3 regions of the Providencia sp. UF-183 genome follow, and region 3 is predicted to be linked to each of the others. Evidence: predicted binding sites of a transcription regulator. Region 3 holds the regulator's gene; each other region holds the start of a gene.
What was found. The regulator CRP, encoded in region 3, controls carbon source genes, mostly activating them, when cyclic AMP is high. The targets are predictions, from matches to a motif close to ATGTGANNNNNNTCACAT.
Positions count from the first base shown of each region.

Region 1: epd (erythrose-4-phosphate dehydrogenase) is a predicted target of CRP. The motif match lies at 1,484-1,501, and genes of this name have one in related genera.
Region 2: AC4IFT_RS03155 (NupC/NupG family nucleoside CNT transporter) is a predicted target of CRP. The motif match lies at 4,056-4,073, and genes of this name have one in related genera.

Region 1 covers NZ_JBSICD010000003.1:226,638-232,248, forward strand. The annotation lists gene tkt (transketolase) at 1-1,197, shown strand, start outside; gene epd (erythrose-4-phosphate dehydrogenase) at 1,514-2,542, shown strand; gene pgk (phosphoglycerate kinase) at 2,641-3,804, shown strand; gene fbaA (class II fructose-bisphosphate aldolase) at 3,864-4,940, shown strand; gene AC4IFT_RS03995 (nuclear transport factor 2 family protein) at 5,091-5,414, opposite strand; gene AC4IFT_RS04000 (LysR substrate-binding domain-containing protein) at 5,458-5,611, opposite strand, start outside.
Region 2 covers NZ_JBSICD010000003.1:37,180-42,790, reverse strand. The annotation lists gene deoA (thymidine phosphorylase) at 1-1,282, opposite strand, end outside; gene deoC (deoxyribose-phosphate aldolase) at 1,331-2,110, opposite strand; gene AC4IFT_RS03155 (NupC/NupG family nucleoside CNT transporter) at 2,607-3,890, opposite strand; gene AC4IFT_RS03150 (TatD family hydrolase) at 4,194-4,979, opposite strand; gene AC4IFT_RS03145 (patatin-like phospholipase family protein) at 4,972-5,611, opposite strand, start outside.
Region 3 covers NZ_JBSICD010000017.1:85,857-91,467, reverse strand. The annotation lists gene AC4IFT_RS15805 (LysE family translocator) at 1-140, opposite strand, end outside; gene AC4IFT_RS15800 (hydrolase) at 242-1,225, shown strand; gene AC4IFT_RS15795 (YheU family protein) at 1,222-1,431, shown strand; gene AC4IFT_RS15790 (phosphoribulokinase) at 1,490-2,356, shown strand; gene AC4IFT_RS15785 (OsmC family protein) at 2,447-2,848, opposite strand; gene crp (cAMP-activated global transcriptional regulator CRP) at 3,203-3,835, shown strand; gene AC4IFT_RS15775 (hypothetical protein) at 4,023-4,997, shown strand; gene AC4IFT_RS15770 (hypothetical protein) at 5,182-5,611, shown strand, end outside.

The DNA of each region.
Region 1 (5,611 bases), on a different contig from region 3:
GATGCTGAAATTGCAGCAACACGTGAAGCACTGGGCTGGAAATTTGGTCCGTTCGAAATTCCACAAGATATTTATGAAGCTTGGAATGCACGTAAAGCGGGCGAAGCGAAACAAAAAGCGTGGGATGAGAAATTTGCTGCTTATACCGCGGAATTCCCTGAGCTAGCGGCTGAGTTTACCCGTCGTATGAACGGTGAATTACCAGCAAACTTTGATGCAGAAGCGAAAAAATTCGTTGAAACCCTGCAACAAAACCCTGCCAACATCGCTAGCCGTAAAGCATCACAAAACGCACTGGAAGCTTTCGGTAAAGTATTACCTGAGTTTATGGGCGGTTCAGCTGACTTAGCACCAAGTAACTTAACCATGTGGTCAGGCTCTAAAGCGCTGAACGTAGACCCAGCGGGTAACTACATCCATTACGGTGTACGTGAATTTGGTATGTCAGCCATCATGAATGGTATCGCATTACACGGCGGTTTCATTCCTTACGGTGCAACCTTCCTGATGTTCGTTGAATACGCGCGTAATGCTGTGCGTATGGCTGCGCTGATGAAAATTCGCAGCATCTTCGTTTATACTCATGACTCTATCGGTCTGGGTGAAGATGGCCCAACTCACCAACCGGTTGAGCAACTGGCAAGCCTGCGTGTGACACCAAACGTCAGCACATGGCGTCCGTGTGACCAAGTTGAGTCTGCGGTTGCATGGAAATATGCGGTTGAGCGTAAAGATGGTCCAAGCGCACTGATTTTCTCTCGTCAGAATTTAGAGCAACAACCTCGTACCGCTGAGCAATTAGCGAATATCGAGAAAGGGGCTTACGTTCTGAAAGATTGCGCAGGTACACCTGAGCTTATCTTCATCGCAACAGGTTCTGAAGTTGAATTAGCGGTTAAAGCTGCTGACCAACTGGCAGCCGAAGGCCGCAAAGTTCGCGTTGTTTCTATGCCATCTACGGATGCATTTGATAAACAAGACGCTGCTTACCGCGAAGCTGTTTTACCTGCAAATGTTAGCGCTCGTGTGGCTATCGAAGCAGGTATTGCTGATTACTGGTTCAAATACACTGGCTTAAACGGTGCTATCATCGGTATGCATACCTTTGGTGAATCTGCGCCAGCGGAAGAGCTGTACAAAGAGTTCGGCATCACGGTAGAAAAAGCCGTTGAAGCAGCGAAATCGCTTCTGAAATAAGTGATTTAATGATGGGGTATTCATGTGTTGAATGCTCCGCATAATCTTATTTTGCTGAACAACGCCTAGCAGATCGTTAGGCGTTGTTTTTTTGTGCATCCATCGATGATTTTCTATTGCGTTCTATCACTTTATCCCTTAATCTAATTCTAGATTAGCTGAACCGTTTCAGTGAAATAAAATTCAATGAAAAAATTTTTTAAAAGTGTCGACTACAGCACACTTTTGATGTTTAACAGCTAAAATGAGCAGTAGAGTGAGTGTGAGTCAGTTATCCTTAGCAACCGTGTGATTTTGCTCATATACAAGGTGTGGAATGGCAATCAGGGTGGCAATAAATGGCTTTGGTCGAATAGGTCGAAGCGTTTTAAGAGCGTTATATGAATCGAGCCGTCGGGCAGAGATAGTCGTCGTTGCAATTAACGAACTTGCTGAACCGGAAGGCATCGCGCATTTGCTGAAGTATGATTCCAGTCATGGGCGCTTTGCGTGGGATGTGAGACTGAATGGCTCACTCTTACAAGTCGGCGACGATAACATTCGTTTATTTCACCAAACCGATATCACGGGGTTACCGTGGAAAGAACTCGGTATTGATATTGTCCTTGATTGCAGTGGTGCTTATGGCTCGCGAGATGATGGCTTAATGCACATCGCGGCAGGCGCTAAAAAAGTGCTATTCTCCCACCCAGGCACTGATGACCTTGATGCCACAGTTGTCTATGGCGTTAATCACGAAAACTTAACGGCCAAAGACAAGATTGTATCAAACGCATCTTGTACCACTAACTGCATTATCCCAATTATTAAATTACTTGATGAAGCATTTACGATTGAGTCAGGGACTGTTACGACTATCCACGCGTCAATGAATGACCAACCCGTTATCGATGCTTATCATAAAGATTTACGAAGAACGCGTGCTGCCAGCCAATCTATTATTCCGGTTGATACCAAATTAGCGGCGGGTATTACGCGAATTTTTCCGAAATTCAAAGATCATTTTGAAGCTATCTCTGTCCGTGTGCCGACAACCAATGTGACAGCGATTGATTTGAGTGTTACCGTACATGACGATGTCTGTGTTGAAAAAGTGAACCAACTACTGCGAAGCGCCGCACAGGGGCATTTTCGTGGTATAGTGGACTACACAGAATTGCCGTTAGTCTCGATGGATTTTAATCATGATCCACACAGTGCTATTATAGATGGTACGCAAACGCGAGTTAGCGGAAAACATTTAATAAAAACCCTGGTTTGGTGTGATAACGAATGGGGGTTTGCTAACCGGATGCTAGATACAACGCTAGCGATGGCAGCTGTCGGTTTCGACGAACAGGTTTAAACTAATTAGCTACTGACAGACAGCAGGGCATGATAACCTTTTCGCCTCTGCCCAGTAGTTGATGGAAACTTTATAGAGAATCAACAAGAGGATTCACCATGTCTGTAATTAAGATGACCGATTTAGACTTAGCGGGTAAACGTGTTTTTATTCGTTCTGACTTAAACGTTCCTGTAAAAGATGGCAAAGTTACTTCTGATGCACGTATCCGTGCTTCATTACCAACAATCGAAGCTGCTCTGAAGCAAGGCGCTAAAGTTATGGTCACTTCTCACCTCGGTCGTCCGACTGAAGGCGAGTACAACGAAGAGTTTTCACTGCAACCTGTTGTTGACTACCTGACAGATAAAATCGATTACCCAGTTCGTTTAGTCAAAGACTACTTAAATGGCGTTGATATTGCCGCTGGCGAGTTAGTCGTTCTGGAAAACGTTCGCTTTAATAAAGGCGAGAAAAAAGACGACGAAACACTGTCAAAACAATACGCTGCATTATGTGACGTGTATGTGATGGATGCGTTTGGTACGGCTCACCGTGCTCAAGCATCGACCCATGGCGTGGCAAAATTCTCACCGGTTGCGTGCGCAGGTCCATTGTTAAGTAATGAGTTAGAAGCATTAGGCAAAGCACTGGGTAACCCAGCGCGCCCAATGGTTGCGATTGTGGGTGGTTCTAAAGTCTCCACAAAACTGACTGTGTTAGATTCACTGTCTAAGATCGCTGACCAACTGATTGTTGGTGGTGGTATCGCAAATACCTTTATCGCAGCAGAAGGCAACAATGTTGGTCGTTCATTATATGAAGCTGACTTAATCCCTGAAGCGAAAAAATTACTGGCTAACTGCCAAATTCCAGTACCGACAGATGTTCGTGTTGCCACTGAGTTCTCTGAAACTGCAGAAGCAACTCTGAAATCAAGTACTGAAATCAAAGACGACGAGCAAATTCTGGACTTAGGTGATGAATCAGCGGAACGCCTGGCTGAAATCCTGAAAAACGCCAAAACCATTCTGTGGAATGGCCCAGTTGGTGTATTCGAATTCCCTAACTTCCGTAAAGGAACAGAGATCGTTGCAAAAGCTATCGCCGAAAGTGATGCATTCTCTATCGCGGGTGGTGGTGACACATTAGCCGCTATCGATTTATTCGGTATTGCAGACAAAATTTCATATATCTCTACGGGTGGCGGTGCTTTCCTTGAGTTCGTTGAAGGCAAAAAGCTCCCTGCCGTTGTGATGCTAGAAGAACGTGCTAAAGCGTAATTAATTGTTCATACACAACAGGCAGCGTAGGCTGCCTGTTTACCACAGGACCTTTTCACATGTCTAAAATTTTTGATTTTGTTAAACCGGGTGTTATCACGGGTGATGATGTACAGAAAGTTTTCGCAGTTGCCAAAGAAAATAACTTTGCATTGCCAGCGGTGAACTGTGTTGGTACGGATTCAATTAACGCCGTACTCGAAACGGCTGCAAAAGTGCGTGCGCCAGTTATTGTTCAGTTTTCAAACGGCGGTGCTGCATTTATCGCAGGTAAAGGTTTGAAAGCAGAAGGCCAACAAGCTGCAATTTTAGGCGCTATTTCAGGTGCTTATCATGTGCATCAAATGGCTGAGCACTATGGCGTGCCAGTTATTCTGCATACTGACCACTGTGCGAAAAAATTACTGCCATGGATTGATGGTCTGTTAGACGCAGGTGAAAAACACTACGCGAAAACGGGCAAACCACTGTTCTCTTCTCACATGATTGACCTGTCAGAAGAATCACTGGAAGAAAACATCGAAATCTGTGCTAAATATTTAGCGCGTATGGCTAAAATCGATATGACGCTGGAAATCGAATTAGGCTGTACTGGTGGTGAAGAAGACGGTGTTGATAACACAGGTATGGACAGCTCTGAGCTGTACACTCAACCAGAAGACGTTGCATACGCATACGAAAAACTGAATGCAGTGAGCCCACGTTTCACCATCGCTGCTTCTTTTGGTAACGTTCACGGTGTTTATAAACCAGGTAACGTTCAATTAACGCCAAAAATTCTGCGTAACTCACAAGACTACGTTTCAGAAAAATATAACCTGCCACACAACAGCTTAGACTTCGTATTCCACGGTGGTTCTGGCTCAAGTGCTGCTGAAATCAAAGAAGCCGTCGGCTACGGTGTTATCAAAATGAACATCGACACGGATACTCAGTGGGCAACTTGGGATGGTATTTTACAGTACTACAAAAAGAACGAAGGCTATCTGCAAGGTCAGTTAGGTAACCCGGAAGGTGCGGATAAACCTAACAAAAAATACTACGACCCACGTGTATGGCTGCGTAAAGCACAAGATTCAATGGTTGTTCGTTTAGAACAAGCTTTCAAAGAATTGAACTGTGTTGATGTTCTGTAATTAATACAGACTAAGTTTTACATTGTAATCCCTCTGTGAGGCAGCTTGCAGGGGGATTTTTTTATGGGGTTTCATTAGCCTGTGAAGGCAGTTTTAAAAATAGGGGAATTAGTAACTTCAACGAGAGCATGACGAGTGTTAATGTCTTTGTTAATTATCTGCTGGCGTTCCCTGATGAAACCTTAATTGCCAATGATTTGCTGAATTCTTTAACCAAATAGACGAGCGATTAGTCTGCCTTGTTTTTTCTCCTTGATGTAATTCAAAACTCATATATGTCATCAATACCGTACTCTCACTCAATAATGTGCAGTGATAGCCATCTGAATAAATCGTTTTGGGTGTTTCATCAATCAACGAGGCCAAGGTATCAGGTTTATCCGTTGTACCACCTGAACGGCCAAACTCAAAAAAATCAGGGTGTAGGATATCTTGAAGAAAATCGATATTTTGCCGATTAGCGGAAAAATGCAGCTTTTTTCTAACTCAATCAAGGTATTAAATAACGTTTCCACGATTAGCGTTGCTCCAGTTGTTGTGCCAGTTTTTTAGCGAGTTCCGTGAGGGTATCTGAGGCATTGCTATGAAAGTGCATGGCTATTTCCATTTCTTGTGCAGCAGGGAAACCGTCGTCTTCCGTCAAAATACGGTGCTGTGGCAATTTAGCACGC
Region 2 (5,611 bases), on a different contig from region 3:
GGGAATTTTCACCAATAACCATGGCTGCGCGCACTTCTTTTGCCGCTTCTTCCCATGCTTTTTCACTGTTCGCATGGATAATTGCCAATGGTGTTTGTGTATCCACTTTCGCGCCTAACGCTGCGATATCACTCAAACCAACACTGTAGTCAATTGGGTCTGTGGCTTTGCGACGACCGCCACCTAATGTCACAACGGACATGCCCAATGCACGCGTATCCATTTGCGTGATAATACCGTCTTTCGGTGCATAAACAGCTTTGCTCAGCACGGCGGTTGGCAGGTATTTGTCATAATTTTCAACAAAGTCTGCTGGGCCTTTTTGTGCAGCAACCATACGACCAAACACTTCGGCTGCTTTACCGTTATCCAGTACCGCTTGCAGTTTTTGACGTGCTTCTTCACGGGTAGCCGCGAGTGAGCCTGAAACCAACATTTCCACACAAAGTGCCATCGTCACTTCATACAGACGTGGGTTACGGTATTCGCCAGTTAAGAATTGCACTGCTTCGCGTACTTCAACCGCATTACCCGCACTGGATGCCAGCACTTCGTTCATGTCGGTTAACAATGCCGTCGTTTTACAACCTGCGCCGTTTGCCACTTTAACGATTGACTCTGCCAGCTCTTCTGATTTCTCATAGGTTGGCATAAATGCGCCAGAGCCGACTTTCACATCCATGACCAAGGCATCAAGGCCTTCAGCCAGTTTTTTACCTAAGATAGATGCCGTGATCAGCGGAATCGAGTCAACTGTTGCAGTAATATCACGGGTTGCGTAAAAACGTTTATCTGCAGGTGCTAATGAATTGGTTTGCCCAATAATCGCCACACCCACATCTTTAATAATGTCGCGGAAACGAACATCATCAGGGAAAATGTCGAAATTAGGAATAGCTTCCAGCTTATCCAGCGTACCACCTGTATGACCCAGACCACGGCCTGAAATCATTGGAACATAACCGCCGCACGCCGCCACCATTGGGCCAAGCATCAAGGAAGTCACATCACCGACACCACCTGTAGAGTGTTTATCCACTAATGGGCCATTGAGGTTGAGCGATTTCCAATTCAGAACCGTTCCTGAATCACGCATTGCCAGCGTCAACGCGACACGCTCAGGCATCGTCATATCGTTAAAATAGATGGTCATTGCTAATGCAGCAATTTGACCTTCCGAAACAGAGTTATCACGAACACCATTGATAAAGAAGCGAATTTCCTCTTCGCTTAATGGTTTGCCATCGCGTTTTTTACGAATAATTTCTTGTGCCAGAAACACGATATACTCCTTTAAAGTCGAATTTATCGGCTAACAATAATGCGAAAATTAATAACTGCTGCTTGATTTTTTAACGTCGTAACCCAGCGTGTTTAATAAATTTGCTAATAAGCTTGATGCACCAAAACGGAAGTGGCGGCTATCAGCCCAATTGTCACCTAAAATTCGGCCTGCTAATGCTAAGTAATCAGCAGCTTCTTCAGCAGTACGTACACCACCGGCAGGTTTGAAACCAACGGTTTTTGCAACACCCATATCACTGATGACTTGCATCATGATTTCTGCGCTTTCTAATGTTGCATTAACAGGAACTTTACCTGTTGAGGTTTTGATAAAATCAGCACCCGCTTTAATTGAAATTTCAGACGCTTTACGAATCAACGCTGCATCTTTTAATTCGCCGGTTTCAATGATCACTTTCAGTAATACATTGGCAGCAGCACACGCGTCTTTACACGCTTTCACTAAATCAAAACCGATTTGTTCATTACCTGCGAGCAGCGCACGGTATGGGAATACCACGTCAACTTCATCCGCACCATAAGCGATAGCCGCTTTGGTTTCTGCTAATGCGATGTCAATATCATCATTACCGTGTGGGAAGTTGGTTACGGTCGCGATGCGAACGTCAGGCGTGCCTTGCTCACGCAGTGTTTTGCGCGCAATTGGAATGAAACGAGGGTAGATACAAATTGCCGCTGTGTTACCCGCAGGGCTTTTGGCTTGATGGCATAATGCGATCACTTTTGCATCAGTGTCGTCATCATTTAATGTGGTTAAATCCATCAGGGTCAGCGCGCGTTGTGCGGCTGCTTTTAAATCAGTCATATAACTCTCCAACGTTATTAATTCTTCAGAACGACACGTTCTTTGTTGGCGAGCGGGCTTGGTTCCTTAAAGATGCCAGCCGGATGCGTCCGAGCTGAGCAGCTGAGTTCCTTCTCACCGCACGATGCCCTAGAGTCACTTGACTCTGAGAACTAGCAGTTCCATTAGCAGCTTACTAGTGTCTATTTGACCATGGAACAGCGTCATTTTATGTGCTACAAATCACATTAATCGACTGAATGTTACATTATTAAATATAATTATGTGAATCAGATCTCATTATACCTGATCTGCATGTTAATTTATTCACTCAAATCGCTTTTCTTACCATAGACAATCATTAATTGACTAAGTTAAGAATAGTTGAAATTTTGCCGTTGAATATAAAAGATAGCAAATGAATATAACCGATAAAAATAAAAGCGAAAGAGCAACGCCCTTCCGCTTCTATTGTGAACAGGTTTGATAAACCCGCCTAAAATTCTACATCATGCTTTTATGCTAACGCAGTGGCACCCAAGGTCAAGAAGAAACCAGCAATAGTCGCGCTCATTAAATTAGATAATGTCCCCGCCATGACAGCTTTCATACCAAGGCGTGCAACATCGCCACGACGATTTGGTGCCATGCCGCCTAAGCCACCAAGCAAAATGGCCACGGATGATAAGTTCGCGAAGCCACACAATGCGAATGAAATAATCGCTTTAGTGTGGTCAGACAGCACTTGCTTACCAGCCGCAATCACCTCAGCATCCGCCTTCATGTATTCACCGAAATTCATAAATGCAACGAATTCATTCACAACTAATTTCTGACCAATGAACGAGCCCGCAATAGTCGCCTCACTCCATGGCACGCCAATTAAGTAAGCAATCGGTGCAAACAACCAACCTAATAACAGCTCAAGAGACAACTGAGGGTAATCAAACCAACCACCGATACCGCCTAAAATACCGTTAATTAATGCAATCAATGCAATGAAAGCTAATAACATCGCACCCACGTTTAGAGCTAATTGCATACCCGATGAAGCACCTGCTGCTGCGGCATCAATAATATTTGCAGGGCGCTCATCTTCGGCAACTAAATCAGTTGCGTTTACTCTGTCACGTACATCTTCTGTTTCAGGTACCATCAATTTTGCGAATAACAGACCACCCGGTGCCGCCATAAATGATGCCGCAATCAGGTATTCCATTGGCACACCCATTTGTGCGTAACCCGCTAAGACAGAACCCGCCACTGACGCTAAGCCACCACACATAATCGCGAACAATTCAGAGGTGGTCATGGTTGCGATGTAAGGACGAACAACTAAAGGCGCTTCGGTTTGCCCAACGAAAATGTTCGCAGTCGCAGACAAGGACTCTGTTCTTGAGGTGCCAAGCACTTTCTGTAAGCCGCCGCCTAATACTTTAATCACCAACTGCATGATACCTAAGTAATAAAGTACAGCAATCAACGATGAAAAGAACACAATGATAGGCAGAACACGGAAAGCGAAAATAAAGCCGCCACCACCAAATAATTCAAACATTTTGTCGGACACTAAGCCGCCAAAAATAAAGCTCATGCCATCGTGGCCATAACCGATGATTTTAGAGACGCCATCAGACATCCCTTGCAGTACGCTGCGCCCAGCAGGTACATATAAAACTAATGCGCCAATCGCTAGCTGTAAAATAAAAGCACCACCCACAGTGCGAAGTCTTATCGCTCGGCGATTGCTCGAAAATAGGACAGCTATCGCGATGAGTACCGCCATTCCTATAATACTCATAATGAGTTGCATGGAAGGATCCCTGTTCACTTGATTCTAGGTTGATATATAAGGAAACGTGTAAGTCACCTTGTCTCTTTGTGGGATGATTATACCTAGTCATCATCAATAACCCGCAATATTCATCACAAATACGAGGTGCAAGAAACACTGAAAATTCAAATAATGTGATAAAAATCACAAAATCAAGTCAGTTTTATCTGGAAAGACGCTAAAGGTGTCATATGTCATGGTAAAAGCTGAATGGATTAAATCAGATGGGAAACAGATTTATATAAGCATTACTTATCGTTTAAACTGTTTTTACTTTGTCAGATTAAATAACGACAGGCTATTGTTGTAAAGTTGTTGGGTGATTTCTTCTGGAGATTCGTGGCGAAGCTCACAAAACGAACGAAAAATCCATTCAATACGCTCGGGTCGATTGGGCTCCCCCTGAAAGCCAGAAACAGGCATATCTGGCGCATCGGTTTCAAACACTAATGAGGTAAGTGGCAATTGCGACATCACATGGCGCGTTTTATTCGCCCGCTCATACGTTATCGTCCCTCCCACACCAATATAATAACCTAGTTTAACAAAGGCTTGTGCTTGAGATAGGCTCCCTGCGAAACCATGTACCACTCCGCGAGCAGGCACATCAATACGACGCAGTATCGCGGCTAGTGGGTCATGGGTTTTACGTGAATGCAAGATCACGGGTAAATCGAACTGTTTAGCCAGTTTGAGTTGCGCTATTAACAATTGCTGTTGGCGCTCAAATTGGGGATTGTGCATGTATAAATCGAGGCCAATTTCCCCCACCGCGACACACTTTTTATTTTTTTGCGCAAGATAGTCCACTAATACATCAAAGTGTGCGTCTTGATACTGACTGATATACAGGGGATGAAACCCCATCGCGGCATGCAATTGCGGGTATTGCTGCGCCAATTGCCACACGCGAGCAAAGTTATCTAAACTCACCGTTGGGATAACAATTTGTTCTACGCCACTTTGTTTTGCAAGATGCAGACTTTCAGTGAAATCGTCACTAAAAGGCGGAAAATCAAAATGGCAATGTGTATCAATAAATTGGGGTTTATCCATTACGATTTTCATTCACTGGCAATATGATTGAAGGCGCCTCGGCAAGCTCTGGTACAAGTTCTTCAGGCATTAATGCATTTTGCTCTGAAGGCTCAATGTCAATCTCAAGAGGATTGCGTTCTATCTTACGCGCCAAAGTTTGGCTGAAACTATTTTGGTTCTGACTAAACCCTGCACCAAGAGCAGCAATAAAGTAGCGCCCACAGCGCCGCCCTGTGTGATAGTCTTCATTTAACGAAGAGACTTTACTGCCTAGCGCACTGCTTTTTAGCGGAACAGGTGGATAAATTTCGAAAACCTGCACATCTTTAGGCGGGTTTTCAATAAATTCTTGTGTCTTGCGGTAGCTTTTCAGGTGTACTTTCAGCATCGCTGCCATACGTTGTAACCCGTTATTATCCCCTTCCAACCAGCGTGTCATTCTTTTTACCCATTCAGGGGTGAAATACATCTGGGAAGGTACGGTGCGGATCACGACAATAGTATCAGCCCCGCGTCGGTAGGCTTCTTCAACCGGAATTGCCGCGCTAATGCCGCCATCATGGTATCGCGTACCATCAAACTCAACCCCTTCGCGGTAAAAACCAGGGATTGCACTGGATGCGCGAATAATATCCAACCAAGTATCTGCA
Region 3 (5,611 bases):
ATGATCCCTAGGCATAATGTGATAGTACGGCGAAAACCATAGTTTGCTGCACTTGAAGTCAGCAACATATTGTTAGGGCCGGGTGTGACTGCTGCAATGAATAGAAATGTAAAAAGTGAAAAAATCAGCCCCAGTGTCATTTATACTTTAATCCTCAAACTCAAATTTGTTTACTTGCATCACAAAAAAATAACAGTATGTTATGTGACTCACAAGAGTCCCCATTAAATAAAATAAGGCTATGTCAGAAAACTTTCGTCCGATAAGTTGGGCTAAGAATCCACACCTCCAAACGTTATTGCCAAGAATTTTTCGCAGGACACCGAAAATTAAACCTCTTTGGCAGAGACTTGAATTGCCTGATGGCGATTTTATCGATCTTGCTTGGAGCGAAAAACCTGAGCTCGCTGCACATAAGCCGCGTTTGGTCATTTTTCATGGCTTAGAAGGCAATTTCAAAAGCCCCTATGCTCACGGTATGCTAGAAAGTGCACAAAACCAAGGCTGGTTAGGTGTGATTATGCATTTTCGGGGTTGCAGCGGCGAGCCCAATCGCCAACAGCGTATCTATCACTCAGGTGAAACCAATGATGCTCGTTATTTCTTACGCTGGCTAAAACAAACTTTTGGTGATGCACCAACAGCCGCTGTCGGTTATTCCCTTGGTGGCAATATGTTAGCGTGTTATCTCGCTGAAAGCGGTCAAAATGCCGATGTAGATGCAGGCGTTGTGGTCTCCGCCCCATTAATGTTGGAAGCCTGTTCATTGCGTATGGAAAAAGGGATTTCCCAATTTTATCAACGCTATCTACTCAATGGCTTAAAGCGTAATGCGACTCGTAAACTGGTTCGCTACCCCGGTTCCTTGCCATTAAATTTGTTACAGCTAAAACAACTGAAACGTATTCGTGAATTTGATGATGTTATCACCGCTCGTATTCATGGCTTTGATGATGCAACGGATTATTATCAGAAATGTAGCGCCCTCCCTAAGCTTGCCTATATTACGAAACCAACGTTAATCATTCATGCCAAAGATGATCCTTTTATGGCACCTGAAGTCGTTCCTGATTTATCCCATTTACCTAAAAACGTGGAATATCAAATGACTGAACACGGTGGCCACGTGGGCTTTGTGAGTGGGACATTAAGAAAGCCTCAAATGTGGCTAGAAACCCGGATTCCACAATGGCTAACTCCTTATTTAAATAAGGAAAAAGAATGATTATTCCTTGGCGAGAGCTTGCGCCTGAAACACTGGATAATCTGATTGAAAGCTATGTGTTACGCGAGGGCACCGACTACGGCGCCCAAGAAAAAAGTCTGCAAGATAAAGTGAACGATGTGAAACGGCAGTTAGTTTCTGGCGAAATTGTGCTAGTCTGGTCAGAATTGCATGAATCCGTTAATTTCATGCCTAAAGCCCGCTAACCCGCTTCGTTCGCTGTTTCTGAAATAGTGGCCATAAGCGCAACACAGGGAGTCCGCTATGTCCAAAAAACACCCGATTATTGCCATCACTGGTTCAAGCGGTGCTGGCACGACCTCAACTAGCCAAGCATTCCGTAAAATATTCCATCAATTAAATATCCAATCTGCTACGCTAGAAGGTGACAGCTTTCATCGCTATACGCGTCCTGAAATGGATATGGCAATCCGTAAAGCCAGAGAACAAGGCCGCCATATTAGTTATTTTGGCCCAGAAGCCAATGACTTTGCGCTACTTGAGCAAACACTGGTGGATTACGCCAAAACGGGCTGTGGAAAATCACGAAAATACCTACACACCTACGACGAAGCCGTGCCTTATGGTTTACAACCGGGTACATTCACCCCTTGGGAATCGTTGCCAGAAAAAACGGATGTGCTGTTTTATGAAGGCTTACACGGTGGGATAGTGACACCTGAGCACAATGTTGCGCAACATGTTGATTTACTTGTCGGTGTTGTGCCTATCGTGAACTTAGAGTGGATACAAAAGCTTATCCGTGACACCACTGAGCGCGGGCACTCCCGAGAAGCGGTAATGGATTCAGTGGTACGTTCGATGGGGGATTACATTAACTACATCACGCCGCAATTTTCTCGTACCCACATTAACTTCCAACGCGTACCGACTGTGGATACCTCAAACCCGTTTTCAGCGAAAGCCATTCCTTCACAGGATGAAAGTTTTATTGTTATTCGTTTTCGTGGGCTTGAGCAGATCGATTTTCCCTACCTGCTATCAATGATATCAGGCTCTTTTATCTCTGCGATGAATACTATTGTCGTGCCTGGCGGGAAATTAGGTCTCGCGATGGAATTAATTATGACGCCAATAGTCGAAAAACTCATTAGCCAGAAACATAGCTAAATTGTTTTTTAATTATTAAACAAGATGCTTACCAATAATTAAGATAAGCATCTTTAAATTCAAATATATTAATAATAATTAAATTTATTTTTAATTTTTTATTTCAAAGCTATGGGTCACTTCGACAGTTTTTTCCAACATCAACGCGACCGAACAATATTTTTCAGCCGAAAGTTGAACGGCACGTTCAACGGCTTTATCCGTTAATTCATTCCCTGTTACAATAAAATGCAGATGGATTTTAACGAAATAACGTGGCGCCTCTTCACGGCGCTGAGAGGTTAATTTCACTTCACAGTCGGTAATATCATTACGGCCTTTTTGTAAGATGGATACCACGTCAATTGCGCTACAGCCACCCGCAGCCATTAATACCATCTCCATTGGGCTTGGTGCTTTATCGCCTGCGTTACCGTCCATCATCACTTGGTGGCCTGACGCTGACTCACCTAAAAAAGAGAGTCCTTCTACCCATTTAACTCTTGCTTCCATTTTATTCCCCTTGAAATGAAATCGATTTAAAGGCTACATTGTTCCATAGATATAATGAATGTTATATCAGCTTTATTCTGCTGAAGCGATACAGGGAAGACTTTCTGTATTGGATATGCTACAAACAATACTTAGTTGATAGGATTAAGATCAAAACTCAACGTTGTATTTGATTATATTATAGTGTTGATATCAGTTTGTTTACCCTAACCATGAAAAGCGGTTGATGCAATGTTGCTCTTCCTGTTATTTAGGGTATATAAGACAAATTAATATGCTAAGCTAGTGACTTTAAAGCCAGCCTTTCTGGTACGCTTTCCGGATGGCTGCAATAACATACAGAGGATAACGCTAATGGTTCTCGGCAAGCCACAAACAGACCCTACTCTTGAATGGTTTTTGTCACACTGCCATATTCATAAGTATCCATCCAAGAGCACACTGATCCATCAGGGTGAGAAAGCAGAAACCCTTTACTACATCGTTAAAGGTTCAGTGGCTGTTTTAATCAAAGATGAAGAAGGCAAAGAAATGATCCTCTCCTACCTGAATCAGGGGGATTTCATTGGTGAGCTTGGATTATTTGAAGAAGGGCAAGAACGTACTGCGTGGGTTAGAGCAAAAATCGCCTGCGAAGTTGCTGAAATTTCTTACAAAAAATTCCGTCAATTGATTCAGGTTAACCCTGATATCTTAATGCGCCTCTCTGCGCAAATGGCAAGCCGCCTGCAAACCACGTCAGAAAAAGTGGGCAACCTCGCCTTCTTAGACGTAACTGGCCGTATTGCACAAACGTTACTGAATCTAGCCAAACAACCTGATGCCATGACGCATCCAGACGGGATGCAAATCAAAATCACCCGTCAGGAAATTGGCCAAATCGTTGGTTGTTCCCGTGAAACTGTCGGCCGTATTTTGAAAATGCTGGAAGATCAAAACTTAATCTCTGCGCATGGTAAAACCATTGTTGTTTACGGTACACGATAATTAACCTTTCGCCTCACTCCCTTGGTGGGGCGCACACTTTCAAATAGCGTTGTATCATCGATATAACGCTATTTTCCCAAAATACGATTATTTTATATATCATTTTTTAATGAGTATCGTTTCTTTATATTTTCTCTATTTAGCTCTCTATAAAATAATAATTATAATATTAAGTAGGGTTATATTTATGAAAATTACACTTAGCAATTTGTCAGGTCATTCCGATATTTTTAAAAACATTAGTAATTCCGATGATTTTATAAAGAAAATCTTTACTGTTACTGCTTCATCGAGAAAAGAACCATTATCCACTCAGCGGCAATCTAAACCATCACATGCTTGTAGCCTAGAAAGCATTGACTCAGCTTATGAAAGTGATTCAGAAAGTATAAAGGATACTAAATTATTACACTCTGACGAATTTAAGTATAAAGTTGATCAACTGAAAGGTCGATTATATAAGTTTTATGCATCTACTTTTTATAATGAGCAAGATGCCAATTCGCTAATAAAAGAAAATCAGACAATTTTTGAAAATTTCAATCGCGCTGATGAAGAAATGCATGGATATGCCAATTTTTTATATCGGTACGTTAAAATTCCAGGGGTTAATATCAACACTCCAGAAATAAAGGATGAAATCATAAAAAACTATCATCCACCTAGGCAACTAGAAAATAAAAACGGTACTAAAATCCCCTTAATAATTCAAAGAAACACAAAAGAAATTATTAATGTTAATTCCCCATTAGAGCAAGTTAAACAAAAAACAACGCCTTTTTCTCAAAAAAAAATTACATATGTACACTATAGAGTTGCTGACAATATTCAAGAGCATTCTAAATCAACCCCTCTACCTAAAAGCACTTTTGATTTTAAGGGGAATATATTACAAACAAAAACATCAGCATTAAGAACACAATATATCAAGCAACATTACAAACTATCTAACAAATCTACGCCATTAGACCATAAAGAACGAAAACCTCACTTAAATAGGAATGTCACTTCAATTAAAAACTCTGACTTAATAAAAATAAGCAATAGCATTAAAAAAGAAAAAAGACTAATTATGGAAATGAATTCACTTAAAGATAATATCTTTGAAATACAAAAACAAATTCACATTAATGATAATTTATTGAACGAATTAAAAAAATAAATCATTCAATAAAGTGTTTTCTTTTTTCATTTAAAACCATCATTAAGTCAATGATTAATTACATCTTATCAACATAACAATGTCATAAGATAAAACCAACATATTGAATAGGTTAATAATTTCAATATTAAGCATGAATATTTAATTAATAAATTACTTTTTAGTATTAATATAGGATATGACTATGAAAACTAATCCCCAGAACAATACCACAACTAGCTCACTATACAAAGAAATTTCATCAACTGGAGCTACAAGAGAAACACCCACTATTATACAAAAAATTAAAAATATAAAAGTAAATAACCCATTCTCATCTTTTCGTTTTAACAAAAAAGATGTGGAATCAAAGTTTCACATAAACCTAACAGAAAATGAATCACAGGAAAAAGAATTAAATTTATTCCATACATTAAACTCAAACAAAAAAACAATATCCACCCTCGAAAATAAGCTAATAGAAAAATCTTTTAAGATCCCACAATTCATCAAAGATTTAACAAATAAAATAGAAAAATCCATTAATAACTTGTTAGATAAGAATAGTTTTTTTAGTGAAAATCCCGCTACAGATGAAATCATCGAAAAGCAAAATGAAACAATAGGCTACCTTA